Regions from separate parts of the Janthinobacterium sp. LS2A genome, predicted to be linked through region 2. Evidence: predicted binding sites of a transcription regulator. Region 2 holds the regulator's gene; the other holds the start of a gene.
What was found. Region 2 encodes FNR, which switches genes on or off when oxygen is low (the NO sensors DNR and NnrR bind a similar motif). Its sites were predicted from a motif close to TTGATNNNNATCAA; they were not measured.

Region 1 (14,549 bases), on a different contig from region 2:
CGCTGGCCCGCCATGACGCGCTGCTGCTCGACGCCGACGATGCACCGGACTGGCGGCTCGACGCCTTGCAGCGCACGGCCGTGCTCCGCGTCGACCTGTTCATCTAGGAAGGAACACATATGCAAGACTGGGATATGGTCATCCACAACGTCCACCTGGCCACGATGGAGCATGGCTATGGCGAGCTGCTCGACGCGGCCATCGCCGTCAAGGATGGCCGCATCGCGTGGTTCGGCCCCGGCGACGAGCTGCCGGCCAGCGGCGCGGTGCTGCACGACGGCCAGGGCTGCTGGCTGACGCCAGGCCTGATCGACTGCCATACGCACATCGTCCACGCGGGCAACCGCAGCGACGAATTCGAGGCGCGCCTGAATGGCGCCAGCTATGAAGACATCAGCCGCGCCGGCGGCGGCATCATGTCCACCGTGCGCGCCACGCGCGCGGCCAGCGACGACGAATTGCTGCGGCAAAGCCTGCCCCGCGTGCTGGCGCTGCTGGCCGAGGGTGTGACGACCCTGGAGATCAAGTCCGGCTACGGTCTTGACGCGGATAGCGAGGCGAAGATGCTGCGTGTCGCGCGCAGGATAGGGGAACAGCTGCCGGTCACTGTGCGCACCACCTTCCTCGGCGCGCACGCGCTGCCGCCCGAATATGCTGGCCAGGCCGACTCTTATATCGAGCTGCTGTGCGCGCGGATGCTGCCCCAGTTGGCGGGCGATGGACTGGTCGACGCCGTCGACGCGTTTTGCGAGCGCATCGGCTTTACGCCGGCGCAAACGCAGCGGGTGTTCGAGGCGGCACAGGCGCTGGGCCTGCCCGTCAAATTACATGCGGAGCAGTTGTCGGACCTGGGCGGCGCGGCGCTGGTGGCGCGCTACGATGGCCTGTCGGCCGACCACCTGGAATTTCTGTCGGAAGAGGGCGTCGCCGCCATGGCGCAACACGGCACGGTGGCCGTGCTGCTGCCGGGCGCGTATTATTTTTTGCGTGAGACGCAGCCGCCGCCTGTCGCGGCATTGCGCGCGGCCGGCGTGCCGATGGCCGTGTCCACCGATTGCAACCCGGGCACGTCGCCGATGACGTCCCTGCTGCTGGCGATGAACATGGCGTGTACCCTGTGGCGCTTGACGCCGCAGGAAGCGCTGGCCGGCTGCACGATCCACGCGGCGCGCGCGCTGGGTTTGCAGGATCGGACGGGCAGCCTGGTGGTGGGCAAGCGCGCCGATTTCGCCCTGTGGCGCATCGCGCGTCCGGCCGACCTGGCGTATGCGCTGGGCCTGAACCCGTGCGCGGGCGTGGTGCATGGCGGTGTCTGGCGCGCGCCGGTGGTAAGCTTGCCGGATTGATCATCCGCCCTGGAGCGCCGCGTGCGTGTTGTTTACCTGTTGTTGTTGCTTGTTTTTGGCGCCGCGCCCATGTCCTCCCTTGCCCAGGATGGCGGCACCCTGAAGGTGGGCTCGAAGCGCTTCACGGAATCGTACATCCTCGGCGAAATCCTCCAGCAGAGCGCCGCGCCGCACGTCAAGGCGCAGCACCGCCAGGGCCTGGGCAACACGGCCATCGTGCTCGCCGCGCTGCAGGCGGGCAGCATTGACGTGTATGCCGAATACATGGGCACCATCGGCAGCGAAATCCTCAAGCACGACAAGGCCATCGATCTGGCGCAGATGCGGCGCGAGCTGGCGGCGCTGGGCCTGGGCGTGGCCGTGCCGCTGGGCTTTAACAATACCTATGCGCTGGCAGTGCGCCATGATGAAAAATCCATCGCCAGCCTGGCGCAACTGGCCCAATACCCGGCCCTGACATTCGGCCTGTCGCATGAATTCATCGGCCGTGTCGATGGCTGGCCGGGCCTGGCCGCCCGCTATGGCTTGCCGCAGCGCCCGCGCGGACTCGATCACGGCATCGCCTATGAAGCGCTGGCGCAGCGCCAGGTGGACGTGATCGATATTTACTCGACGGATGCGAAGATCCGCCAGTACGGTTTGCGCGTGCTGGCCGACACGCAGCAGTACTTTCCCCGCTACGACGCCATGCTGTTGTACCGGCTCGACGTGCCGCAGCGTTTTCCCGCCGCCTGGCTGGCGTTGCAAGGGCTGCAGGGACGCATCAGCGAGAGCGACATGATCGCCATGAATGCGGCCGTGGAAATCGATGGCAAGCGTTTTTCCGAGGTGGCGCGGCAGTGGTTGGCTTCCGGCACGCAGGCGAACAAGCCGGCCGCGGCGCGCGGCAAGCTGCTCGATAAAATCATCGGCGACGACCTGTGGACCCTGACGCGCCAGCATCTGACCCTGGTGCTGCTGTCGGTGGCATTGGCGTGCCTGATCGGCATTCCGCTGGGCGTGCTGGCGGCGTTTTCGGCGCCGCTGCGCCAGACGGTGCTGGCCTTCGTCGGCGTGCTGCAGACGGTGCCCTCGCTGGCCCTGCTGGCGATATTGATCCCCTTGCTGGGCATGATCGGCACCGTGCCGGCGCTGGTGGCGCTATTCGTGTACGCGTTGCTGCCCATCGTGCGCAACACGTGCACGGGCATCTTGCAGGTGCCGCAAGGTTTGCGCATGGCGGCGCTGGCGCTGGGCTTGAGCAAGCGCGACCGCCTGCTGCACGTGGACTTGCCGCTGGCCTTGCCCGTGATGCTGGCGGGCGTGAAAACGGCGGCCGTGATGAGCGTGGGCACGGCCACCATCGCCGCCTTCATCGGTGCGGGCGGCTACGGCGAACGCATCACCATCGGCCTGGCGCTCAATGACAATGACATGCTGCTGGCCGGCGCGATCCCCGCAGCCGTGCTGGCCTTGCTGACGCAGGGCTTGTTCGAGCTGGTGGAGCGCTGGGCCGTTGCCGGCCGGCAGCGCTGACGGCATCACGGTTACAGCGAGTGCAGTTTCGAGCGCACCGAGACGACGGCCTGGTGCAGGATGCGTTCGGCCTGGAAGTCGTTCTCGCGCTGTTCGGCGATGGCTTGCAAGTCGCGCGTGTAGCGCTCCAGGCGGGAGCGAAGGTAGGCGCGGTAGATTTTCATGACGAGCGGTTTGGCAGAAACATTCATGATGTGGCTCCCGTATGCGATTCGTTCATTGATTCGTTCATTGTGTGTGAGCGCATTGCCGCCATTTTGCGTCGCATCAAACGCCAGCGTGCTGTCACTTTGGCGCGTTTGATCTTCCGCAATGTCCCCCAGGCCGAAGATGCCACACTGAATTTTCCCTGCTCGCCTGGTCATCATCAGCCGCAGGCCTGATTCCTCAAGCATACTCAAGGAGCGTCGCATGGTCATTTTTGCCGTGGTTGCTGGCTGCATCGCCTGCCTGACAGTGTACCAAATCTATAAAAAATCGCAGGGTGGCAGTGGGGTTGCGCAACAACATATCGGCTTGCACGGCACATTGATTGAGCCACGGAAATAATCAGTGGCATCCGAGCGACACTGGGTGACACTTGGTTAGCGGATTTAAGTCAAATGTAAGGCCCGGTAAGCAAATGTAAAGGTCTGCGCCATCGCAAGCGGCAGCGTTTATATTGATAACCGTTGATTGCATTCTCCCCCTCCCACTTGACAATGGGTTCTGCCCCGCGGTGCCGCTAGCCCGCGGGGATTTTTTTTGGAACTTACTCTTACAGTTACCCCATCAGGCCGATGTTGGCGTGCCCGCCGACAATTGCGTCAAGGCATCGCCAGCGACCCGGCAGATGCGCCAGTCCGGCATCACGTCCGCGCCCATGCCCTTGTAGAAGTTGATCGCGTTTTCATTCCAGTCCAGCACCGACCATTCGAAGCGGCCGCAATCGCGTTCGACGGCCAGTTGCGCCAGCGCCACCAGCATCTGCTTGCCATAACCCTTGCCGCGCACCGATTGCTTCACGTACAGGTCTTCCAGGTACAGGCCCTTGCGGCACAGGAAGGTGGAAAAATTATGGAAGAACAGGGCGAAGGTCACGACTTCACCATTTTCCTCGCCGACCAGCGCTTCGCACGCGGGATGGGCGCCGAACAGGCTGTCGTGCAGCATGGATTCCTTGGCGATCATCATGTGTTCGAGTTTTTCAAACACGGCCAATTCATGGATCATGCCGAAGATGGCGGCCACGTCGGATGCGGCCGCGGGACGGATGGCGAGGGAGGAAAAGGTGCTCATGTTGCCTTTGCTGATGGAGTGGTGGAAAGGGAAGCGATGGTACTCGTCTTGCGCGCGCCCGACGTCAGGGCCCAGGCCACGCTGGACAGGCACAGCACCATGCCCACCCATTCGATGGCGGCAGGCCGGTAGTGTTCGAACTGCACCGACAGCAGCACGGAAATGACGGGCGTGACGACGCCGATATACACGGTCTTTTGCGTGCCGATGCGGGCGATTAACGTGAAATACGCGCTGAATGCGATCACCGAACCGAAGATGGCCAGGTACACCAATCCCATCCAGTAACTGGGGCGCGTCGGCAATTGCCAGGACTGGCCCGTGGCGATGGCCCAGGCGGCCACCATCAAGGTGCCCCACAGCATGGTCCAGGCCATGGTCAGCATCACGTTGCCCGAATGTTCGCGCACTTTCATGACGAGGGCGTTGCCTGCCGTGCTCGACACGGTAGCCACCAGCGCCAGGATAAAACCGAGCAGAAAATGGCCATTGCCGCCGCCCAGAATATCTTGCAGCGCCGCACCGATGGACTGGTAAAACAGCAGCACGATGCCGCAGATAGCGACGAATGCCGCGCAGCAGGTGCTCAAGGTGATCGGTGTGCCGAAGGCGATGCGGTTGAGCAACGGCGTCCAGAAGACCATCAGCGCAAACAGCACGCTGACGAGGGCCGACACCAGATACTGTTCGGAACTATACGTGCACACATAGCTGAGGGCAAACGAGGCCAGTCCCTGCAGCAACATCCATTTTTGCGCGCGCCAGGGCAGGCGCAAGCGGTCGCCGCGCACGGCGCACCAGGCAAACAGGGTGGCGGACGCGAGGCCGAAGCGGTAGACCACGGAAACGGCGGGGGCGACATCGCCCAGCTGCAAGGTGATGGCCCAGAAAGTGGAGCCCCAGATCAGGCAGGCAATGATGAACAGGAGAGGAGATGACATCGCGCAAGTATACGGGCATCGCGCGGGGATGGCGAGTGCGGTCGAGTTTGCTCAATGTGCCGTCAGGAGACAGCCAGGATTGAGCCAGCGCAGTGCTTCTGGAAAATGTTGAATTTATGAAAATATTTACTTTATTATCAAGTAAATATTTTCCCGATTGCATCTTTGAAGGGGACCGCCATGCCAGCCTCACTGCAGATCAAAGTATGGAGCGTGCTTGTGTATGTCGTCGTGACGGCGGTGATTGCCATCTGGCTGCACCCTTCAGTCTTGCTCGCTGCCGGCGCATTCGGCTGAGCGCGTGCGCCAGCAAGCGGATCAGTGCGTGACGCGGGTCTTGCGGCCGTCCGACAGCAGGCGCACACGCTCGCCCGGGCGGAACAGCTCGTCGGCGTCTTGCACGATGGCGCGCATGTCGCCATTGTCCAGGCGTACGGTGATTTCCAGACCGGCCTTGTTCGAGGCATTCGCTTCGATGCTCTTGCCGGCCATGCCGCCAGCGACGGCACCGAGGATGCTGGCCGCGATGGCGCCCTTGCCGCCACCGACTGTCGAGCCGGCCACGCCGCCCAGCGCCGCGCCAGCCAGCACGCCTGTGCCCGTTTCGCCCTTGTCGATGGTTACCTGGCGCACGGATTCAACCGTGCCCATGCGAACCGATTGTTCGTTCTGCGCCTGGCGGGCATTGTAGACATTTGCCGAATTCGGTTGTACGGCGCAGCCGGCCAGGGTGGCGAGCAATGCCACTGCAATAATTGGTGCTTTCATGTGGGACTCCCTTGGACAAAAGTTGGTTGCCGATTGCGTCGACCGGCAGATGATGACTTATCATAAGGACACTTGCCTCAGATAACTAGTTGCGAATAGTAAAAATCTGTTACTGCTTTCGCATAACCGCTTGCCGCTCAATACGCCAGCCGCAGGTGCCGGTACAAAAATCCCAGCACGAACAGCGGTCCCACCAGCAAAAAGCGCAAGTCGTCCAGGAACGATGGTTTCTTGCCTTCGATCTGGTGGCCGATGAACTGGCCTATCCAGGCCAGCACAAACAGCGCCAGCGACACGGGCAGGATGGTCAGCGGCGGCATGAGCAAGAGCAGACCCAGCATGGCGGCCAGCATCGCCAGCATGCCCACCGCAAACGGGCGCGACAGCTTGTAATAATAGTATAAGGCGAGAATACTGCCGAGCAGCGCCACGCTGGGATGCACGCTCCACAGCAGCCCCAGCAAGCTGAAAACGATTAGCGGCACGCACACGATGTGTACCCACTCATTGACGTGGTTGCGGTGGCTTTCGCCATACTGGGCCAGCAGGGTGTCGATGGTGCGCATGGGCGGTCTCTTGTGGTGTTCTTGCTGGAAATTCTACACCGGAACGCAAGCCGCCGAACGCACCATTCTGCGGCGTAATTGTCTAATTAGTAATTTCGCGTTATTATTTCCCATTGGAAATATTTCCGTTCATTTCAAAGGCATCCGTGACATCGCCAGCCAGCCACCCTGATTACCAGCGCTATTCCATGATATCCCTGCAGCAAGCCTTGTCCGGGTGGCGGCTTTGCGTGGCGAGACGGCTCGGCAAGCGCGCACGATAGTGGCGCAGCGCTATGGACCCGGCTACCAATTCCATGTCAACGGCGTCGGCAATGCCGTCACACCGCAAGGCAGGTTTCATACGGCACAGGTGGTGGTATGGGATGGCAAGAGCATCATATCCGTGCCCGTGCAATGGCCACAGTAAAATAAGCGCTGCCACCACTCCCACAGGATGCCGCTTTTGACCCGCATATCGTCTGTTGAACTGTCCATGCCGGACATCCGCAAGCGCTGCTTCGATCCCGTCGTCGACGCCAACACGCGCTTGCTGATACTGGGCAGCCTGCCCGGCGAAAAATCGCTGGCGCACAGCCAGTACTATGCGCATCCGCAAAACAAGTTCTGGATGCTGCTGGGCGAGGTGCTGGGCGTGGATTTGAAAAGCCAGCCCTATGAGGAACGTCTGGCGACCTTGCTGGCGCACGGCGTGGGCTTGTGGGACGTGGTGGCGCAGGCGCAGCGTGCGGGCAGCCTGGACAGCAATATCCGTGCGCGCGACGACAACGACCTCGTGGCCCTGGCCGCCAGCCTGCCGAAGTTGCACACGATCGCCTTCAACGGCGGCACGGCGGCAAAGCTGGGTATTAAGGTGCTGGGCGAACACGCGCAGCGCTACCGCATCGTCAGCTTGCCGTCGAGCAGCCCGGCTTACACGCTGGCATATGTAGAGAAACTACATGCTTGGCATCAGTTAATTGTTGCGACTAATTAATTTTATTGGAAATACTTTAATATAAAAAAATTTTTATATGTGATTGGTGTTTTTTTGATGGGTGTATTAATCCCATATTGTCTTTTTGAATCAATATAATTAATTTTCAGAGAGGTCTTGATTTGTTTATTTTAAAGGATGGGCGTGCTTTTTTTCTTGAATTTCTCCGAAATCTGACGCCACAAATACTTTTGCTATCATTGGCTTTTCTTTTGGGAGGAAAGTTGGACTTTGCAAAATTTGACTTTAATAATTTAACGTCAACCCTTGCATTCTTTTTCTTTTTGTTATTGTTTGGCCTTGCTGCTTACGTAAATATAAGTCTGTATATGGAAAAATTTTATCCAATTAAAAGATTTAATCGAGGAGTGAGGCTGATTGGTGCCAGAAGTGGTGTTAATAAACTAAATATAAATTTAATTTATTTCCGAAAGAATGGTTTGGTTTTTCTTGAGGGAATGTTTGTTATGCTCACTATTGAGTGCACTTTGGCAGGGGTTTTTGTTTCGGCAATAGCAACTGCTAACAAAATGAGTACTTAATTTCCAATGTTTAATTTCTGCCTGGATGTATGGGTTTTCCGGAAATTTTTTGTGAGGTATATTTTAGTTGGCGTAGCTTCTTTTAATTGAAATTCGGTATTATTTTAATAAGAGTTGCATGCTGAAAAATGCGCCTGCAGCCAATGAATGGTTGTTGATCTGCAAGCGTAGTTTTTAAAAACAACAGGGATTAACCCAATTTAGACGCGTACGGCTGCGCTTCCAGCGGCTGTCCCTTGGCATCGAATTTCAGCGCCACGGACAGTTGCGTCACGCCGATGGTGGCCAGTGCGTCGCAGATGTCGTCGACTTCGTCCTGCAAGTCGGCGGCCAGGTCCAGCGGCTTGTCGGCGCTGTGCAGCAGTTCGCCAGCCGCCGTGCTGACGTTGACGCGCAACAGCATTTCGCCATGTTCATCGGCCGGGCCGACGACCACCGAGACGTCGCCGGCGTCTACCTTGTTTTCCGCCAGTGCATGGTTGATGCCGGACATCATCTGCAGCATCGCGTACTCGCTCATGCCTTGTTCCTTGCCGTCGTGGAACAGATCCTGATAGAGGAAGCTCACTTCCAGGACGCTGCCGGCCGGCGCCAGGCAGCGCTTGACGAGCTCGCCCACTTCCGTCGTCCACTGCTGGTAGCGGGCCATGCGCGCGTCGAACCAGGCGTCGAGCGCCGCTTCGTCCTTCGGTTCCGCATAGAACGGGTCGTCCACGCGTTTCAAGGCAAAGCCCAGCAGGAAGCGCAGTTCGACGGCCGTGTCCTGCGGGCCGAAGGCCGTTTCGCTCCAGCCGACGATGCTGCTTTCCAGGCCCGGCGTGGCGACGATTTTCTTGTCCGTCATCGAGCTATACGCATCGCGCACCATCTCGTGCAAATGGCTGTAGGTGATGCGGTCGATTTCATCGAGGTCGTAGGCATGGCTCATCAGGACCACCTTGGCCTTGGCGCTTTCCAGTTCTGCCTGTTGGAAACTTTTCACCAGCGCTTCGAAAGCGTCCTGGTCCTGGAAGCTGTCCGCTTCCTTCAAGCCGCCCGTGCTTTGCACCAGCAGGGGCACGACGAAGGCGTTGATTTCCATGGCCGGCGCGTTGTCGCGGCGGATCACGGAAATGGATGCCGCTTCCTCGATATGGCTGCGCAGGTACTGGTAGGCGCCCACGTCTTCGTATTTCGAACGCTCGATGGCGTCGTACAGGATTTCATCCTTCTTTTGATTCAAGGCCTTGCGGATCAGGCGGCCGAACTCGACGGCTTGCTCGGCCAGCACCGTGCCCTGCGATTCGCTGTCTTCCTGCTCCGCCAGGTTCAGGGCCATCGTGCACAGCATGCGCGTGACGGACTCGTCCTTGTCTTCGGGCGTGTTGGCGGATTTACGGGGGACAGGGCGCTTATTTTTGGGCATGGCGATCAACAGGTTAAGAAATACGGGTCAGGCAAACGGAAACAGGCGCCATGGCTCAGGCCAGGTGCCGGGACAGATCATACAGGCGGACGCGGCCGCCTGATACCTCAATGGTCGGTATCGAACATCTCGTGCAATTCGTCGAGCAGGTCGGCGGCTTCTTCCTGCGACAGGCCGAGATGCTGGCAGGCAAGTTCGCCGCCCTTGTCCCACTCGAGCGAGGTACTGTTGCCATGGTAGCGCTGAATGCCCTTTTCGGCCAGCAGCGACAGGGCGACGAGCGAGCGGATGGCGTCGTCCGTGGACGGGTCGGCCAGCACTGTGTAGTCGTGGTGGTGCAAAATCGCCCAGGAGACATCGGAGGACAGGCCCCAGTTGCGCGCCAGCAGGCAGCCGATGGCCGCGTGGTTGGTCTGGTGGCGCGCGTCTTCTAGTGCTGTAAAGCAATTGTGCGCATCGTTGGCCGCCGCCGCGTACGTGTTGACGTAGTCGGGGAAGCGGTTCATCAGCAGGGGCACGCCGATGTCGCAGAACAGGCCGAAGGTGTGGGCGATATCGGGCGGGGCGATGCGCAGCTTGCGCGAAGTAAATACCAGGGCGCGCGCGCGCTTGGCCGACACATCCCAGAAGTTGGTCAGTTCCACGCCTTCCGCTTCCAGCGCCTGGCGTGCCAGCAAGCCCGTCATCATGGCGCTGCACTGGTTGATCCCAAGAAAGTTGATGCCTTGCTCGACGGACTTGGCCTTGCGCGCGGCGCCATAGAATGGCGAGTTGGCCAATTTCAGCAGGGCGCCGGACATGCCGACGTCATCGGCGATGATGCGCGCGATGCGGCGCGGCGACGGATCCTGTTCCGCCAGTTCGCGCTGCAAGTCGACCAGCAGGCTGGGACGCGGCGGGATACGGATGGAACGCATCAGGGCGTCAACCGGATCTTCCTGCATTACCTGCTTTTGCGCTGCCGCTCTCATCATCACGCTTTCATCATCATTTTTGTGCCCGGTGCTTATTCTGTCGTGCGCTGCCGCTGCCCGCTGCATGAGCGTCTGGCGCAGTGCCCGACGATTATCGCTGTTTATGCACGGCAATAGTTCATCTCTGCAATATTTTGTCGCAAAAATCCCCGTTTTGGCTTGCTTCAGCTGCAATTTTCGTCATTTTACGACGTTGGCCATCCCGTCATCCATGATTAAAAAATCAAGTTTTATTTGTTTCTAAGATGCTTCAAGGCGTGCGGCGCGATGCGCAGCAGTACAATTGCCGGATGAAAAAAATCCTCGTGGGTATCGATTTTGCGGACGATTCCAGCAGCGTGGCGCGCCAGCTGATCGGCGTGACCGTGCTGGTCGACGGCGTGGGCGGACGCATCGTGGAAACGGAAGCGTATGACCGGCTGGACCCGGCCTCGCACACGTATGGCGGCATGACGCCGCGCAATGCGGCCATGTTCGGCCCGCCCGCGCACGCCTATGTCTACCGCTCGTACGGCATCCACTGGTGCCTGAACTTTGTGTGCCGCGAAGCGGGCCATGGCGCGGGCGTGCTGATCCGCGCCATCGAGCCGCTCGTGGGACTCGATGTCATGCGCGAGCGGCGCGGCGTCGAGGATGCGCGGCTGCTGTGCTCGGGGCCGGGCAAGGTTTGCCAGGCGCTCGGTGTCACGCATATGCATAACCGGCTGGCGCTCGATGCGCCACCATTTATGCTACTGGCGCGTGAGGAAGAGGTGACGGTACACGCTGGCCCGCGCATCGGTATTTCCAAAGCGATGGAGACGCCGTGGCGTTTCGTGCTGGCCGGTTCGCCTCACTTGAGCAAACCGATGCGCGCGCCGGCCAGCTAGCTGCGCCGGCGCTGTGGCGTCGTGTTTGCGCCGTGCAAGCCGGGCATGCCGCGCAGCGGGCTATGCAGTGCGCGCCGCTCCTGCTGCGCACTGGCCGGATGCCGGAACGCTTCCTCGTCCGGCGAGGCGGGCTGCGCGGACGCCAGCGGGTCGAGGGTGAACACGGCCACGGCCGCCGACAATTTGACGGCCTGGTCCTGCAAACTGGCCGCCGCTGCCGCCGCCTGCTCCACGAGGGCCGCATTTTGCTGGGTGACGTCATCCATTTGCGTGACGGCCTGATTCACTTCCGTGATGCCGGACGCCTGCTCCGCGCTCGCTTCTTTCACGCGCTGGATGATTTCATTGACTTGCTGCACCGAGGCCACGATGGCGCCCATGCTGTCGCCCGCTTGCTGCACGGCCACGCTGCCGCCATCGATGGTGGTGACCGAGGTGGCGATCAGGGTCTTGATTTCCTTGGCGGCCTGGGCCGAGCGCTGCGCCAGGGTGCGCACTTCGGACGCGACGACGGCAAAGCCGCGGCCTTGTTCTCCTGCGCGCGCCGCTTCCACCGCCGCGTTCAGCGCGAGGATATTGGTCTGGAAGGAAATGCCGTCGATCACGCCGATAATATCCACGATCTGACGCGAATTGGCGCGTATTGTCGCCATCGTCGTCACCGCTTGCTGCATCGACGCACCTCCTTGCACGGCCAGGGTCGATGCTTGCTCCGCCAGCTCGCAGGCCAGCTGGGCGTTGTCGGCGTTGTCATTGACGGCTTGCGTCAGCGCTTCCATGGCGCTCGACGTTTCTTCCAGCGAACTTGCTTGCATTTCCGTGCGCGCCGATAAGTCCAGGTTGCCGGTGGCAATTTCGCGCGAGGCCGTGTCGATCGATTGCACGGCGTCCATGATGGTGCGCAAGGTCTGGTTCAGGTGGGCGATAGTCTGGTCCAGCACGCGTGACGTGCCGGCGATTTCGTCATTGCCCTGCTTGGGCGCGCCGGCCGTCAGCTTGCCCGCAGCCAGGTCTTGCACGGCGTCGGCAATGCCGCGGATTTCCACCAGCATGGCGCGCCGCACCAGCATGGTCACGACGATGGAAACGAGGATAGACAGCAGCACCGTCAGCAGCAGGCTCCAGCCCAGGCTGCGGAACTCGGCGCTGGCCGTCGCATGGGCTTCGCTGCTGAGGCTTGTTTCCAGGGCCGACAGTTGCGCCAGCTGCGTATTGAACTGGACGAATTGGGTTTCCGCCTTGAGCATGGAATTGGTGGCGATCGACTGGTCCATCTGCGCCATTTCCATGGTTTCCAGCACAGCCTTGCGATAGCCGGCCAGCGCCGTGATGGCCGCATCGACCAAGGTGCGCTCGGCGCCTGTGGCCGTGGCGCGCAGCGTGGCCAGCTGGGCGCCGATGGCTGCATGGCGCGTCTTGATCTGTTGCTCCAATGCATCGAGGCGGGCCTTGGCAAAGCTGCCATTCGTCCACGACAGCAACTGGTACATATTGCCGTGTACTTGCCTGGCCTCTCCTAGTACGTCGGCGGCCGCCTTCAAATGCGTGATGCGCACCCGCACCATGTTTTCCAGCGAGGCATTTTGCCGCACCATGCCATACCAGGCGCCGCTCGAGCTGAGTATCAGCAGCAGCAAGACCAGGGTGGGCGCCAGCAATAATTTTGGTCCGATGCGTAATTGATTGAGCATGCTTGACTCCTGGCGATGGCTGTTCAAACCGCAGGCGGCGCACGGCGTGCGTGCGCGCCGCCCCCGTCTTATTTTTTGTAGATGCCCGCTTCCAGTACCACATCGTTGACGCGCAGAATGTAGGTGGTCTTCGGCTCGATCTTGCCGCTGACGGGATTCTTGTACTGGTAATCGACCCAGCCCTTGCCCTGTTTTTGTGCCAGTTCAATGATTTCACGGCGATATTTCTTGCCGTTCGCATCGGGCACATCCGTCAAATCCTTGCCCACGATGGAAGGATTGATGGGATGGGCCAGCACAATGCCCGTCTTGATGTCGCGCATGTCCACATACAGCGAGCCCTGCACGAAGTCCGGGTCTTTCGCCGTGATTTTCTTCATCATTTCTTCCTTGCCATGCGCCTTCATGAAGGCGGCGCCCCGTTCGGCCATGGCGATCGCATCTTTTTCCGTTGGTTCGACCGCGGCACCGACGCTGCCGCCGGCAAATGCCAGGCACAGCAGGCTGCCCGTGAATAAGCGTTTCATGAAATCTCCTTGTGATATCGAGGGAAGTGTTGCCAAGACGTAATTTACGTCGCCGAAGTTCGTCTCAGCTTGCGTTGGAACAAACTAAGGTGTTGCTTGTAGGCAGCATGCAACGTATCGACGGCTTGTTGATATGCAGCAATTTGATTCCTAATGGCAAGAATTATGATTACTTTCACAGCATGTCGGGGTGGCCTGGCATGCGGGAGAAAAAGGCTGGGATTGGCCGATATACGGTCAATTTCATGAAAGTTATCGCTATTTACAGGCAAGGAGCCGATCGTGTCCGCACTCATTACCGAGCCGTTTTCACCCAAGTTCAAGCCGTATACGCGGCAAACCATTCAGCAGGCGCGGCAGTGGGAATGGCTGCCGGAAGAGCAGCGTGTAGCCGTGCAAGTGGTGTCGCACGTCTTGCCGTTTCGCACCAATGAATATGTGCTTGATCAACTGATCGACTGGAACAACATCCCTGACGACCCCATCTACCGCCTCGTCTTTCCCCATCGCGACATGCTGCCACCCGAGCAGTACGCGCACCTGCGCGACCTGGTGCTGGTGCAGCGCGACAAGGCGGCCATTGATGCCTATGTGCATGGTTTGCGCCTGGGCATGAATCCTCATCCTGCTGGGCAGATGACGCATAACGTGCCCCGGGTCAACGACGCGCCCGTGCGCGGCCTGCAGCATAAATATGCGCAAACAGTGCTGTTCTTCCCCAGCGCGGGCCAGACCTGCCACGCGTATTGCACTTTCTGCTTCCGCTGGCCCCAGTTCGTCGGCATGGACGACATGAAGTTCGATGCGCGCGAGTCGCATGAGCTGGTTGCTTACCTGAAACTGCATCCGGAAGTGACGGACGTGCTGATCACGGGCGGCGACCCGATGATCATGAACACGCGGCAACTGACCGCCTACCTGGAGCCGCTGCTGGCGCCGGGCCTGGAACACATCCAGAACATTCGCATCGGCACCAAGGCGGTGGCGTATTGGCCGCAGCGCTTTGTCTCCGACCGCGATGCGGATGACTTGATGCGCCTGTTCGAGCGCATCGTCAAGGCGGGCAAGAACCTGGCCGTGATGGGCCATTACAGTCATGCCGTCGAGTTGCGCCAGAACATTGCCCAGCAAGCCGTAAAACGCATCGTCTC
Region 2 (14,549 bases):
CATCAACCAGCTGACGCAAGCGACGCCCGCCGTCTCGCTGCATTTTCCATGGGACAAGGTCAGCGACACGGCCGCCCTGCGCGAGACCGCCCAGGCTTACGGCCTGGGCTTTGACGCCGTCAATTCGAATACCTTCCAGGACCAGGCCGGACAGGCGCAGTCGTACAAATACGGCAGCCTGACGTCGCACAGCGCGGCCGTGCGCGCGCAGGCCGTCGAGCACAATATCGAATGCATCGAACTGGGCCGTGCGCTGGGCTCGACGGCGCTGACGGTGTGGGTGGGCGATGGCGCGAATTTTCCGGGCCAGCACAATCTGCGCGGCGCGCTCGAGCGCTACCTCGACAGCATGCGCGACATCTACGGCGCCCTGCCGGCCGACTGGCAATTATTTATTGAGCACAAGCTGTTCGAGCCGGCCTTCTATGCCACCACGATCGCCGACTGGGGCACCAGCTTTGCCTGCGCCAGCGCGCTGGGACCGAAGGCCAAATGCCTGGTCGACCTGGGCCACCATGCGCCGAACACGAACATCGAAATGATCGTCGCGCGCCTGGCGCAGTTCGGCAAACTGGGCGGCTTCCATTTCAATGACAGCAAGTACGGCGACGACGACCTCGATTCGGGCAGCATCAACCCTTTCCAGCTGTTCCTCGTGTTCAACGAGCTGGCCGATGCGGCCGCGCGCGAGGGCGCCGCCTTCAACCCTGCCTACATGCTGGACCAGTCGCACAATGTGACGGACCCCATCGAAAGCCTGATGAGCAGTGCCGTCGAGGTGCAGCGCGCCTTCATCCAGTCCGCGCTGGTCGACCGCGCCGCCCTGCGCCACTACCAGGAAGCCAACGATGTGCACGCCTCGGCGCAAGCACTGAAACAGGCGTTCCGCACCGATGTGAGCGCCATCCTGGCGATGGCACGCCAGCGCTCGGGCGCCGCCATCGACCCTGTGGCCTGCTATCGCGGCAGCGGCTATCGGGAGCAGCGCGGCGTGGCGCGCCCCCCGAAGGCAGGCGCCAGCAGCAGCGGTATCGTGTAAGGCGGGTAGCGAGTGGGAGCCGTGCTGCTTCCAGGCAAGCCGCCTGGAAGCAGGTAGAATGGCTGGCACTGGCGCCGTTCCCGGCGCCGTTTGTCATCCCCGGCACAGCGTGTAAGGCTGCGCCGTTACCAGGCTACCGCATGTCTTCTTTTTCTCCCGCTGCCCTGCTGCGCAATCTGAAACCCGATAATTTCACCATCGCCCTGCTTGTCACCGTGGCGCTGGCCACCTTCCTGCCCTGCACGGGCCAGACGGCCGTGGTCTTCGGCAACATCACCACGGTCGCCATCGGCGCCCTGTTCTTCCTGCACGGCGCCAAGCTGTCGCGCGAAGCCGTGGTGGCCGGCGCCATGCACTGGCGTTTGCACTTGCTGGTGCTGGCCAGCACCTTTGTCCTGTTTCCGCTCTTGGGCCTGGCCCTGCGCCCGCTGGCGCTGACCTTCCTCACGCCCGACCTTTACATGGGCATCTTGTTCCTGTGCGCGTTGCCGTCCACCGTGCAGTCCTCGATCGCCATGACGGCCATGGCGCGCGGCAACGTGCCAGCCGCCATCTGCAGCGCCTCGGCCTCGAACTTCATCGGCATCTTCCTCGCCCCCATCCTCGTGGGCTTGCTGGTGGCCAAGGGCGCGGAAAGCAAGTCGTCGGTCGATGCCGTGCTGTCCATCGTCATGCAGCTGCTGCTGCCCTTCCTGGCCGGCCAATTCCTGCGCCGCTGGATCGGCCGCTGGGTCGACCGCCATAAAGCCACCTTGAAATACGTCGACCAGGGTTCGATCTTGCTGGTGGTCTACACGGCCTTCAGCGAAGCCGTCAGCGAAGGCCTGTGGCATACGATTTCCGTGGAAACCCTGGTCGCCCTGGGCCTGATCAGCACCTTGCTGCTGGCGCTGGTGCTGGGCATCTCGACCTTCGTCAGCCGCCGTCTGGGCTTCAACAAGGAAGACGAAATCGCCATCGTCTTTTGCGCCTCGAAGAAAAGCCTGGCCAGCGGCGTACCGATGGCCAAGGTGCTGTTTTCCACCCGTTCGCTGGGCATGGTGATCCTGCCGCTGATGCTGTTTCACCAGATTCAGCTGATGATCTGCGCCGTGATCGCGCAGCGTTATGCGCGGCGCGATGAGGGACAGGATGTGCCGGCCACGACGCTGTGATGGCTATCCTGCTCTAGCCGCAGCGCCTGCCGCAGCCCCGCCAATATGACCGCGTAAGCCTGCCGCCGGCTGGACTCATCCGGCGCGCGCAGCACATACGCCGGGTGATACACGGTCACCACCGAGCGTCCCGCATGCTGGACCGGCGTGCCGATCAGCGGCGTCATGCTCGTCGCGCCATCCTGCAGGATGGACTTCAAGGCCGTGCTGCCCAGCGCCACGATCACCTGCGGCTGGACGCGCTCAATCTCTTCTTCCAGCCAGCCATGACAGGCGAGGATCTCGCGTTGCGCGGGCGTCTTGTGCAGGCGGCGCTTGCCGCGTGGTTCCCATTTGAAATGCTTGACGGCGTTGGTCAGATAGATGCTGTCGCGCGCCATGCCCGCTTCCTGCATGGCTTGCTCGAGCAGCGCGCCGGCCGGGCCCACAAACGGCAGTCCCGCCAGGTCTTCCTGGTCGCCCGGCTGCTCGCCCACGAGCATGATGCGCGCCTGTGCCGGGCCAATGCCGGGCACGGCTTGCGTGGCGCTTTTCCACAGTTCGCAGCGGCGGCACTGGTCCAGGCTTGTCGCTACCTCGCGCGCCGGCTGGGCGCGCTCGGCGGCAATCGGGATCATGGCCGCGCCGCTGCGCTGGCCCACGCTGGCCGTCTGGCCCGTGCGGCGTTCGCCGTTGGCGGCGCCGCTGAGCATGGCGGGCACGATGGCGCCTTCCGGCAGGTTTTTCCAGAAACGCGAGGGGATATGGCTGTGCAGCAAATCCGCATTCACGCGCGCGGGATTGAAGATGCTGCGGTAGTAGGTCAGCCATAGCGCTTCGCCCGCATCGTCGATGTCGGCCGCGCCTTGCATCAGTGCGGGGCCCGCGTGCAAGGTCGTGCCATCCCACAGCATGCTGGCGGCGGGCGTGGCGATCATCCAGCTGGTAGCTCCCATGCGGCGGGCAAAGTGGCGCGCCACCTGCGGCAGCACCTCGTGCACGGGTTCGAACCAGGCGACAAAACGGGGCGCGCCCTCGCATTCTGGCCGCTCGCGAAAGCGCACATACGCATGCATGTCGTGCTCCTCGCGGTGCACGGCCTTGACCATGGCGTGCAGGCGCGCGCCGTCCGCGTCGGCCGGCGACATCACGTCGTGCTGGCCCAGCTGCCAGCGCCACAGCACCTGGTACAAAAAGGCCCAGCGGTCAGGCACGTTGAAGCAGGCGGCCGCCTGCAGCAGTTCCACCAGGGGACGAGGCAGCCGCAGCCGTGGCGCACTGGTATCCGTGGCATCCGGCGCGGCGGAAAACAGGTCGCCCTCACCGCCTTGCGACTGCCAGGCAACGTCGGCAGGTGGCACGCCAAGCGCGATCAGTTCCCTTGCTGCAGCGCGCCACTCGTCGAACGACTGCGCCAGCCGCACCACCGTACTCATGCGGCTTGCAGCTCCGGCCACAGATTCATTTGCTGCGGTGCCTCCGCCATGGCACGCCGCAGGTGTTCCGAGGCGGTGGTGTCGCGTGCGGGAAAGTAGTCGGCCGTGATGATGAAGGGGGCGATTTTCTTCATGCTGCAGCGCAGGCGCGACAGGTCGGCGTAGCGCACCTGCCGCAGCCTTCGCAGGTCGACGATGCGCTGGGCATTGCGCAAGCCGATACCGGGCACGCGGGCGATCATGTGCTGCGCCGCGCGGTTCAAGTCCAGCGGAAAATGTTCGCGGTGGGCCAGCGCCCACGCCAGTTTTGGGTCGATATCGAGCGCCAGGTTGCCGCCCGTGGCGGGCAGCAGTTCGCTGGCCTGGAAACCATAGCTGCGCAGCAGGAAATCGGCCTGGTACAACCTGTGTTCGCGCAACATCGGCGGCGGCGCCAGCGGCACGCTTTTCGGGCTGTCGGGGATCGGGCTGAAGGCCGAGTAGTACACGCGCTTGAGTTTATAACTGCCGTACAGGGTCTCGGCCGTGGAGAGGATCTGCTGGTCGTCGCTGGCGTCGGCGCCGACGATCATCTGCGTGCTTTGCCCGGCCGGCGCGAAACGCGGCGCGCGCGGTTCTTCCGCTTTCTCGTCGAGCTTGCGGCGTATCGACCCCATCGCCAGCTTGATCGTGTGCACGCTTTTTTCCGGCGCCAGCTTTTGCACGCTGTCCTGCGTCGGCAGTTCGATATTGACGCTGAGCCGGTCGGCATAGCGGCCCGCCTGCGCGATCAGGGCCGTATCGGCGTCCGGAATGGTTTTCAAATGGATGTAGCCGCGGAACTGATGCACCTCGCGCAACTCGCGCGCCACCTGCACCAGTTGTTCCATCGTGTAGTCGGCCGACTGGATGATGCCGGAACTGAGGAACAGGCCGTCGATGTAGTTGCGCAGGTAAAAGTCGCTCGTCAGTTTCACCACTTCGGCCACGGTAAAGCGCGCGCGCGGCACGTTCGACGTGCGGCGGTTGACGCAGTACTGGCAGTCGTACAGGCAGTAATTCGTCAGCAGCACTTTCAGCAGCGAGACGCAGCGCCCGTCCGGCGTGTAGCTGTGGCAAATGCCCATGCCCGAGGTGGCACCAAAGCCATCCTTGCCGATGGAATCGCGCCTGGGCGCGCCGCTGCTGGCGCAGGACGCATCGTACTTGGCCGCGTCGGCCAGGATTTCCAGCTTGTCCGTCAATTCCATGGCTCACCTCAATATACTGTGTTTATATACAGTATATCAGGGAATGCAGCTTGCGCTGGCTTGACCTGTGCGATGGCAGAGCGCTATATATCGGTGTATATTACGGACCTGGTTCTCTTCTCATCAAGGATACGATCATGCGCCTCACCTCCCTCGCCACACTGCTCGGCGCCGCCCTCTTCGCCACCGCCGCCTCGTCCGCCCTTGCCGGTGAAGTGGTCGTGTCGGCCGCGGCCAGCCTGACGAATGCATTCAAGGAGGCGGCGCAAAGCTACGAGGCGCAGTATCCGGGCAGCAAGGTATCCCTGAACTTCGCCGCTTCGGGCGTGCTGCTGCAGCAGATCGTCAAGGGCGCACCCGTGGACGTGTTTGCCTCGGCCGACCAGGAAACCATGGATGCGGCGCAAAAGCAGGGCTTCGTCTTGCCGGCCGAGCGCATGGACTTCGTCGGCAACAGCCTGGTGCTGATCGTGCCGCACGATAGCAAGCTGGGCATCAAGAGCCTGGCTGACCTGACGCACAAGGGCGTGACCCGCGTGGCCATCGCCAATCCAGCCAGCGTGCCCGTCGGCCGCTATTCCGAAGGCGCGCTGAAGAAGGCGAAGCTGTGGGACGCCGTGCAACCGAAAGCCATCGGCACGCAGAACGTGCGCCAGTCGCTCGACTACGTGGCGCGCGGCGAAGTCGATGCGGGCTTTGTCTACGCCACCGACGCGGCCATCATGAAAGACAAGGTGAACGTGGTGCTGGAGGTGCCGCTGGACGCGCCCGTGCTGTATCCGATCGCCACCATCAAGGGCAGCGGCAATGCCGCCGAAGCGAAGCGCTTCGTCAGCTATTTGCAGACGACGCCGGCGCAAGCCATCCTGGCCAAGTACGGCTTTAAAAAGCCATAAAGCAAACGAACGCGCATGGATATCGCCTGGACCGCGCTGGCCCTGTCGCTCAAAGTGGCGGCGTGGGCCACGGCGCTCAACTTGTTGCTCGGCATCGGCACGGGCTATCTGCTGGCGCGCACGCGTTTTCCCGGGCGCGAATTGCTCGACGCCCTGTTGACCCTGCCGATGGTGATGCCGCCCACCGTGCTCGGCTACTACCTGCTGGTGCTGCTGGGCCGGCGCGGCACCCTGGGTATCTGGCTGCAGGACAACTTCGGCATCAACCTCATCTTTACGTGGCAGGGTGCCGTGATCGCTTCCACCGTGGTCGCTTTCCCTCTCGTCTTCAAGCCCGCGCGCGCCGCCTTCGAGGCCGTCGACGGCCAGCTCGAGCAGGCGGCCCGCGTGCTGGGCATTTCGGAAATGGCGATTTTCTTTCGCGTCACGTTACCGCTGGCCTGGCGCGGCATCCTCGCCGGCGTGCTGCTGGGATTCGTGCGCGCGCTGGGCGAGTTTGGCGCCACCCTGATGGTGGCCGGCAGCATTCCCGGCAAGACACAGACCCTGTCGGTGGCCGTGTATGAAGCCGTGCAGGCGGGCCAGGACGACGTGGCCAATACGCTGGTCGTGATCATCTCGGTGGTCTGCATCGTGGTGCTGCTGTCGGCTGGCCGCCTGGCGCCCGGGCGCGTCGCGCACAAAGGACGCTGAGGATGACGCCCATGCAACTCGACCTCGACATCCGCGCCACCTTGCGCTCCGGCAAACGCCGCTTCGACCTGCAGGTGCAATGTACGTCCGGCAGCCAGCGCATCGCCATGTATGGCCCGTCCGGCGCCGGCAAGAGCATGACCCTGAAAGCCATTGCCGGACTCTTCACGCCGAACGAAGGCCATATCCGCCTGAACGGGCGCACCTTGTTCGACTCGGCCGCCGGCATCAATTTGCCGCCGCAGCAGCGCAATGTCGCCTACCTGTTCCAGGATTACGCGCTGTTCCCGCACCTGACGGTGCGCCAGAACGTGGGCTTTGGCCTGAGCCGCGGCTGGTTCAATCCGCGCGCGCGCGAAAAATTACAGAAGGTCGAGCATTGGCTCGACGCCTTCCACTTGCAGGAACTGGCGCACCAGTTCCCCGACGAGTTGTCCGGAGGCCAGCGCCAACGGGTGGCGCTGGCGAGGGCGCTCGTGGCCGAGCCGTCCGCGCTGCTGCTCGACGAGCCGTTCGCCGCCCTCGATCCGGCCCTGCGTGTCAAAATGCGGCTGGAACTGAGCCAGTGGCAACAGCGTCTGGACGTGCCCATGATCCTGATCACGCACGATCCGGAAGATGCGCGCATCCTGGGCGAGCACGTGCTGTACTTGCGCGACGGACAGATCGATAACAGGGAAGACCACATGGCATTGGGTGAACGCATTGGATAAAATCGGCTTGCAAGGCTCGCTATGGATGACGGTGGGCGGGGAAAACCTGGGCGGCGCCGGCAGGGTGGAATTGCTGGGCGCCATCGCCGAATGCGGTTCCATCACGCAGGCGGCCAAGTTGGTAAAGATGAGCTACAAGGCGGCCTGGGACGCCATCGACGCGATGAACAACCTGGCCGGCGAGCCGCTGGTCGAGCGCCTGACGGGCGGCAAGGGCGGCGGCGGCACGCGGCTCACGCAACGGGGACGCCAACTGGTCGACAATTTCCGCATCATCGAGCGCGAACATGCCCGCTACCTGCGCCAGCTGGGCAGCCAGGCCGAAGGCATCGCCGACGATCTTTTACTCATACGGAGAATGGCCATGAAAACCACGGCACGCAATCAATTCCTGGGCAAGGTGGCTGAACTGAAACCGGGCGCCGTCAACGATGAAGTCACCCTGGAATTGCCGGGCGGCCAGCACATCGTTGCCATCGTCACGCAGGGCAGCAGCGCAAGCCTGGGCCTGGTGCCGGGCGCGGAAGCGTTTGCGCTGATCAAGGCTTCGTCCATCATCCTCGTGGCCGACAGCGAAGGCGCACGCTTTTCCGCCCGCAACCAGCTGGCCGGCACGGTCACGCGCGTGCAGACAGGTGCCGTCAACACGGAAGTGGTGCTGGACTTGCCGCGCGGCGGCACGATCGCCGCCATCATCACCAACCAGAGCTGCACCGACCTGGGGATCGCCATCGGCGGCAGCGTGACGGCGATGTTCAAGGCGTCGAGCGTGATTCTCGGTGTACCGGCATAAGTGCGTAGGTCGGATTAGCGCAGCGTAATCCGACAACATTGTTGGCGCGTCCTGTCGGATTACGCGCGTAGCGCTAATCCGACCTACCCTTTTAATCCTTCAACCGCGACAACCAATCCGCCGCCGCCGCCAGCGCCAGTTCCAGCTCCTGCGCCGTGCGCGCCAGCAGGCTTGGGACTTCATCCAGGCGACCCGCGTCGATGGCTTCCTCGGTGGCGAACGCGGCGCGGATCAGGCGTTTCGTGCCCAGGGTGCCCACGGAGCCGCGCACGCTGTGCAGGATGCGCGCCACGTCGCTGTGGCGGCCCGCCTGCAATGCCGTTTCCGCGTCGCGCACGGGCGTCATGCCCTTGTTCAGCGCGTCTTCGACCATGCGCCGCAGCACGCCGCGCCCCTTCGCGTCGCGTCCCATCACGCGCATCAGCGGCGCCATGGAAAACACCTCTTCATCGGCGACGCGTACGGGCTCGGCCGTCTGCACTTGCGGGCGTTTGGGCAGGTGGCGCAGGATGACTTCCATCATCTCTTCCACCACGACGGGCTTGGCGATGAAGTCGCTGATGCCGGCCGTCATGCAGCGCTCGCGCTCGGACGCCAGCACGCCGGCCGTCATGGCGATCACGGGCAGGCTCAGGCGCAGTTCCGTGCGGATGATGTGGGTGGCGCTGAAACCGTCCATGACGGGCATCTGCATGTCCATCAGCACGATGTCGTAGCGCAGCGCTTCCGTGCGCAGCCGTTCCACGGCTTGCAAGCCGTCGCCCACCACGTCGAGGGTGGCGCCCATGTGTTCGAGGATGCCGCGCGCCACGGCCTGGTTCAAATGATTGTCTTCCACCAGCAGGAAATGCACGCCGGCCAGTTCCGTGCCCAGCGGCTGGTGCAGGATGCGCTGCTCGCCGCCGTCGTTCTTCGTGATCAGGGCCTGATGCAGGGCATCGAACAGGCTCGATCCCGTGATCGGCTTCATCAGCACGACGTCGGCCTCGGCCGCGCTGGAGATTTCCTCGAGGTGGTTGCGGGCGAAGGCGTTGACCATCACCACGATGGGCTGGCGCTGGCCGCTGGCCGCCTGGCGGATGGCCTTGGCCGTGGCCAGGCCGTCCATGACGGGCATGTGCCAGTCGGCCAGCACCACGTCGTACGGTTGCTGCTGCGCCAGGCGCTCGCGGTACAGTTCGATGGCGGCAAAGCCGGAATCGACTTCGTCGGCCAGCCAGCCCCATGCCTCGATCAGCTTGACGATCAGTTCGCGCGTGGTGCGGTTATCGTCGGCCACCAGCAGGCGCAGCTGGCCCAGGGCCGGCGTGCGCCGCGTTTCGGCCGGCTGCGCCAGCATCTCGAACGGCACGCTGAACCAGAAGCGGCTGCCCTTGCCTTCGCTGCTGGCGACGGCGATGTCGCCGCCCATCATGTGGATCAGCTGCTTGCTGATGGCCAGGCCCAGGCCCGTGCCGCCGAAGCGGCGCGTGATGCTCTGGTCGCCCTGCGAAAACGCGGCAAACAGCTGCTGTTGCTGCAGTTCCGTCATGCCGATGCCCGTGTCGCGCACTTCGAAGCGCAGCCAGGCGCGGCCGCTCTCGCTCCTGCTCTCGGCCAGGCTGACGGCCACCACCACTTCGCCGTTCTCCGTGAACTTGATGGCGTTGCCGGCCAGGTTGACGAGGATTTGCTGCAGGCGCTGGGCGTCGCCCACGAGGCGCCGCGGCACGTCGGGCTCGACGGCGATGGCCAGTTCCAGTTCCTTTTCGCCCGCATTCATCGTCATCGTCGTGGCCAGGGTATTCATGACTTCGTCGAGGTCGAATTCGACGGGCGACAGTTCCATGCGGCGCGCCTCGATCTTCGAATAATCGAGCACGTCGTTGAGGATGCCCAGCAGCGACTGGCCCGCCACGCGCACCATGGTCAGATACTTGCGCTGTTCCGTATCGAGCTTGGTATTGCCCAGCAAATACACCATGCCCAGCACGGCATTGAGGGGCGTGCGGATTTCATGGCTCATGTTGGCCACGAAATCGCTCTTCGCGCGGTTGGCGGCCTCGGCCCGGTCGCGTTCCTGCTCCAGTTCGGCCGCGCGCGATTCGAGTTCCTGCTGCAGGCGGTCGCGCTCGCTCATCAGGCCGTTGAACGCCTCCGTCAGTTCGCCGATCTCGTCGCGCTGCTGCACCGGCACGGGGGTGAAACGGCTGCCGCTGGTACGCAGGGCCAGCAGGGTGTCGCGTAGGCGCACCAGCGGCGACAGCAGGCGCACGGTGACCCAGCCCAGAACAAATGCGGCTAGCAGCGAAGCGAGGATGCTCCACAGCACCAGCCGGTACAGCACGCCATCGAACGGTTCGAAGGCGTCCGCGACGGGCAGCGAGGTAGCCAGCAGCCAGTTCACCGATTTCAAACGCTTGAAGCTGTTGACGGCCGTGATGCCGCGGCTGTTCGTGCTGACCATGCTGCCTTCGCCATCTTCCTTCAGCAGCTGGGTCGTCGTCAGGTTGGCGTTCGGCTGGCGCGGCTGCAGCAAGCGGCTGGTATCGGGATGCAGCACGTAGCGCGGCACGGCGCCGCGCGTGAGGATGAAGTAATAGCCGCTCTTGCCGATCTTTTCCGAGCGCAGGCGTCCCAGCAGGTTGTCCTTGTACAGGCGCAGCACGCCGATCACCACGCCGGCCACCTGGCCATCGGCGGCCAGCACGGGCGCGACCATCTGCACGATGGGCATGCCGCTCGACTTGCCGAGCATCGGCTCGGTGATCATGGGCTGGCGCGTGCGCAGCACGGTCTGGAAATACTCGCGCTCGGCAACGTTGATGCCGGCGCGCCCCGCCACTTCCGGCATGTCGGCCACGACGGCGCCATGTGCATCGAGCACCAGCACGTCGTCGAACAGCACCAGCATCGAGCGGCGCGAATAGTATTCGCGCAATTGGGCCGGCTGGGCCATCAGTTCCGGCGGCTGCTGCCTGGCCGTCAGGGTGACGATCTGCAGCAGCATGCCCAGCTTGTCGTCGAGCTCGGCAGCGGTGCGGCTGATCAGGGATGACTGCTGGCTCAGCAGTACTCGGGTGAAGTCGTCGCGCATGTGCTGCACCTGGATCATGGTGACCAGCGCGATCATGGCGATCGAGGTCAGGCTGGTGGCCAGCGCGACTTTTGCTTTGATGCCGAGAGGCTTCATGATTTCCTTTTCAGTACCGGGCGGCACAGGCGGCAGATAATGCTGTTAGGAATTTTCCTATCAATACATCAAGTTGGCAAGCGGCGCCGCGCAAATGGCCCTCCCCGCATGGGCTTTTGACGATGTTGCCATATAATTAAAGTCGGAACGTCGTTTATTCGCCGAAATTGCGGTGAAATTGGCACACGGCAACCCTGTATGCAGTAAACTTGTTGTTGCATTTTCTAAAAGGTACCGACATGACTGAAGCGCTACTCACTCCAACCTTGCCCACAGTGACCGTGGAAGCGTTGCGTGCGCGATGCTCGACCTGCAGCATGCATCAATTGTGCCTGCCGATGGGCCTCGATATGGGCGACATGGACAGGTTGGACCAGATCATCGGCCGCCGCCGCAAGATCGTGCGCGGCGCCTCGCTGTTCCGCATCGGCGACTCGTTCCAGAACCTGTACGCGATCCGCCTGGGACACTTCAAGACGTACCAGATCAATCCGGGCGGCGAAGAGCAGGTGACGGGTTTCCAGATGGCCGGCGAACTGCTGGGCATGGACGCCATCAGCGCCGACCGCCACCACTGTAATGCGGTGGCGCTCGAAGACAGCGAAGTGTGTGAAATCCCGTTTTCCAGCCTGGAACAATTGTTGGGCAATATGCCGACCCTGCTGCGTCATTTCCACCGCATGATGAGCCAGGAAATCACGCGCGAGCAAAGCGTGATGCTGTTGCTGGGCAATATGCAGGCGACGCAGCGTTTTGCCGCCTTCATCGTCAACCTGGCGTCGCGCTACGAAGCGCGCGGCTATTCGAGCAGCAAATTCCAGCTGCGCATGTCGCGCGAGGAAATCGGCAACTACCTGGGCCTGACCATCGAGAGCGTCAGCCGTTTATTGTCGAAATTCAAGAAGGAAGGCTGGCTGCGCGTCTCGAACCGCGAGATCGAGATCCTGCAACCAGCCAAGCTGAAAGCCATTACGGCAGGCACGGACGTCTGCAAGTAAGGCTTATAACTCTTCGTCCGCATGCAGCGCGATGCTGCGCTGCACGGGCCAGGTCCAGATGCCGGACAGGCGCCACTCGCGCTTGTCGTTTTCCACCAGCACCTGCCAGCGGCTGCGCTCGAGCATCGGCAGCGCGACCGAGAAATTGCCGGCCGCATCGGGCTGCACCAGCAGCTTGATATCTTTTTCCGGCAGGGTCGCATGCGCCAGGTGCAGCTGCAGCGGTCCCTGGTAGGCCTTGCCGAAGCTGTGCACGGAACCGCTCAGGCGCGCTTGCGCCACGTCGTACGCCAGGCTCGTATCCATGGCCAGGTCGCTGGCGATCGTGTCGCGCTTCAAATCCTGGTTGATCGCCTTGCCCTGCTTGTAATAATCGCCCACCACCAGCGCGTCGGGCTGCGTAAAGGCGATATAGCCCATGAAGCTGCCGACGACCACGGACAGGCCGGGACCGATCATCAGCAGCCATGGCCAGCGATGCTTGTACCACGGTGCAACGGGAGGCTGCAGTTTCAGACTGTCGGACATGGTATTTCTCCTCTGTAAACGGCCAGCCCCCGTGCGGGGACCGGCCTTCCTGCATCACCGCGGCACGATGAAGACCGCGCTTTCACGCACATGCAGCGACGGGTTGTCCAGCGATTGCAATTCGATCGCAATCTTGTTCGACCCCTTCTCGCCCACGCCGTGCGGCACGCGCAGGCGGATCGGCCAGCCCAGCGTTTCCGTCGGCTGCAAGGTCACTTCTTCGCGCGTCAGCAAGGTCAGGCCCGGCAAGCCGGAAGCGCTGATTTTAAAATGCTGGCTTTGCTCGGACGTGTTCATGATCTGCAGGCGGTAGACGTTTTCGATCATGCCGTCTTCCACTTCGCGTCCCATCGAACCGCGGTCGCGGATCACGTCCATTTTCAGGGGCGTGCGCAGGGCCAGCGACGTACATACGGCGATGATGATCAGGGCCAGGATGGAAGTGTAGATCAAGACGCGCGGGCGCATGGCGCGCTGGCGTATCTGCTTCGAATTGAAGTTGTTTTCCATCGCATGGTCGGTGCTGTAGCGTATCAGGCCACGCGGCCGCTCGACCTTGTCCATCACGCTGTTGCAGGCATCGACGCAGGCGGCGCAGCCGATGCATTCATACTGCAGGCCGTTGCGGATATCGATGCCGGTCGGACACACCTGCACGCACAGGGTGCAGTCGATGCAGTCGCCCAGCTTGTCGTTGTTGCCGGCCTTCTTGCTCATGGCGCCGCGTGGTTCGCCGCGCTTGGCATCGTAGGTGATGATCAGGGTGTCCTGGTCGAACATGGCGCTCTGGAAGCGCGCGTAGGGGCACATGTATTTGCACACCTGCTCGCGCAGCCAGCCCGCGTTGCCGTAGGTTGCCAGGCTGTAGAACAAGACCCAGAACCATTCCCAGGGACCGAAATTCAAGGTGACCACCGATTGCGCCAGTTCCTTGATCGGCGTGAAGTAGCCGACAAAGGTAAAGCCCGTCCACAGGGCGATGGCGCCCCATACCACATGCTTGGCCGTCTTCTTGAATGCCTTGCGCACGGACGGGCCCTGCTTGTCGAGGGCCATGCGCGCGCTGCGCGTGCCCTCGATGCGGCGTTCGACCCACAGGAAAATTTCCGTGTATACCGTTTGTGGGCAAGAGAACCCGCACCACACCCGCCCGGCAATGGCCGTGACGAGGAACAACAAATACGCACAGATGATCAGCAGGGCCGCCAGATAGATGAAATCCTGGGGCCACAGCACGACGCCGAAAATGTAGAACTTGCGCGTGGTCAAGTCGAACAGCAGGGCTTGCCTGCCATTCCAGGTCAACCACGGCAAGCCGTAGAACGCGAGCTGGGTAAGCCATACGCATACCCATCGCCAGGTAGCGTAGCGTCCTTTGGCCTCGCGAGGGTAGATCTGCTCGCGGGCCGCATACATCTTGATGACTTGAGGTTCCATTACATCATTTCACGGGCGTCTGAGGATTCGACAGGCTCCAGACATACGCCGACAGCACGTGTACCTTGGATTCGCCGAGGAAATCGCTGAAGGCCGGCATGGTGTTGCTGCGTCCCTTGCGTACGGTTTCCATGATGGTATCGGCGCTGCCGCCGTACAGCCAGACCTTGTCCGTCAGGTTCGGAGCGCCCAGCATCTGGTTGCCCTTCGCATCGGCGCCATGACAGGCCATGCAGGCGCCAAACTTGGCTTTGCCCAGCACGGACTTGACGGGATCCGAGGTCGAACCGGACAGGCTCAGCACATAATGGGCCACGTTCTCGACATCCTTTTCGGAACCGAGGGCGGCGCCCATCGGTGGCATCTGCCCATTGCGGCCGTGCAGGATGGTGGTCTTGATGATGTCGGGTTCGCCGCCATACAGCCAGTCCTTGTCCGTCAGGTTGGGGAAGCCCTTGTTGCCGCGCGCATCCGAACCGTGG

Region 1: a site for FNR is predicted at 13,527-13,540, ahead of V3C40_RS08580 (KamA family radical SAM protein). Genes of this name have one in related genera too.

Annotation. Positions count from the first base shown of each region.
Region 1 is NZ_JAZHPB010000002.1:611,751-626,299, reverse strand. It holds gene V3C40_RS08660 (HutD/Ves family protein) at 1-107, shown strand, start outside; gene hutI (imidazolonepropionase) at 120-1,346, shown strand; gene V3C40_RS08650 (glycine betaine ABC transporter substrate-binding protein) at 1,416-2,861, shown strand; gene V3C40_RS08645 (hypothetical protein) at 2,873-3,052, opposite strand; gene V3C40_RS08640 (hypothetical protein) at 3,273-3,410, shown strand; gene V3C40_RS08635 (GNAT family N-acetyltransferase) at 3,633-4,139, opposite strand; gene V3C40_RS08630 (DMT family transporter) at 4,136-5,080, opposite strand; gene V3C40_RS08625 (glycine zipper 2TM domain-containing protein) at 5,399-5,848, opposite strand; gene V3C40_RS08620 (Mpo1 family 2-hydroxy fatty acid dioxygenase) at 5,986-6,414, opposite strand; gene V3C40_RS08615 (DNA-deoxyinosine glycosylase) at 6,890-7,390, shown strand; gene V3C40_RS08610 (hypothetical protein) at 7,513-7,932, shown strand; gene V3C40_RS08605 (hypothetical protein) at 8,123-9,337, opposite strand; gene V3C40_RS08600 (HDOD domain-containing protein) at 9,445-10,311, opposite strand; gene V3C40_RS08595 (DNA-3-methyladenine glycosylase) at 10,602-11,180, shown strand; gene V3C40_RS08590 (methyl-accepting chemotaxis protein) at 11,177-12,871, opposite strand; gene V3C40_RS08585 (cache domain-containing protein) at 12,940-13,398, opposite strand; gene V3C40_RS08580 (KamA family radical SAM protein) at 13,681-14,549, shown strand, end outside.
Region 2 is NZ_JAZHPB010000006.1:64,540-79,088, reverse strand. It holds gene rhaI (L-rhamnose catabolism isomerase) at 1-1,039, shown strand, start outside; gene V3C40_RS17860 (bile acid:sodium symporter family protein) at 1,180-2,193, shown strand; gene V3C40_RS17855 (UdgX family uracil-DNA binding protein) at 2,145-3,608, opposite strand; gene V3C40_RS17850 (putative DNA modification/repair radical SAM protein) at 3,605-4,837, opposite strand; gene modA (molybdate ABC transporter substrate-binding protein) at 4,975-5,733, shown strand; gene modB (molybdate ABC transporter permease subunit) at 5,749-6,426, shown strand; gene V3C40_RS17835 (sulfate/molybdate ABC transporter ATP-binding protein) at 6,438-7,139, shown strand; gene V3C40_RS17830 (TOBE domain-containing protein) at 7,165-7,932, shown strand; gene V3C40_RS17825 (response regulator) at 8,024-11,104, opposite strand; gene fnr (fumarate/nitrate reduction transcriptional regulator Fnr) at 11,344-12,102, shown strand; gene V3C40_RS17815 (FixH family protein) at 12,106-12,630, opposite strand; gene ccoG (cytochrome c oxidase accessory protein CcoG) at 12,685-14,067, opposite strand; gene ccoP (cytochrome-c oxidase, cbb3-type subunit III) at 14,072-14,549, opposite strand, start outside.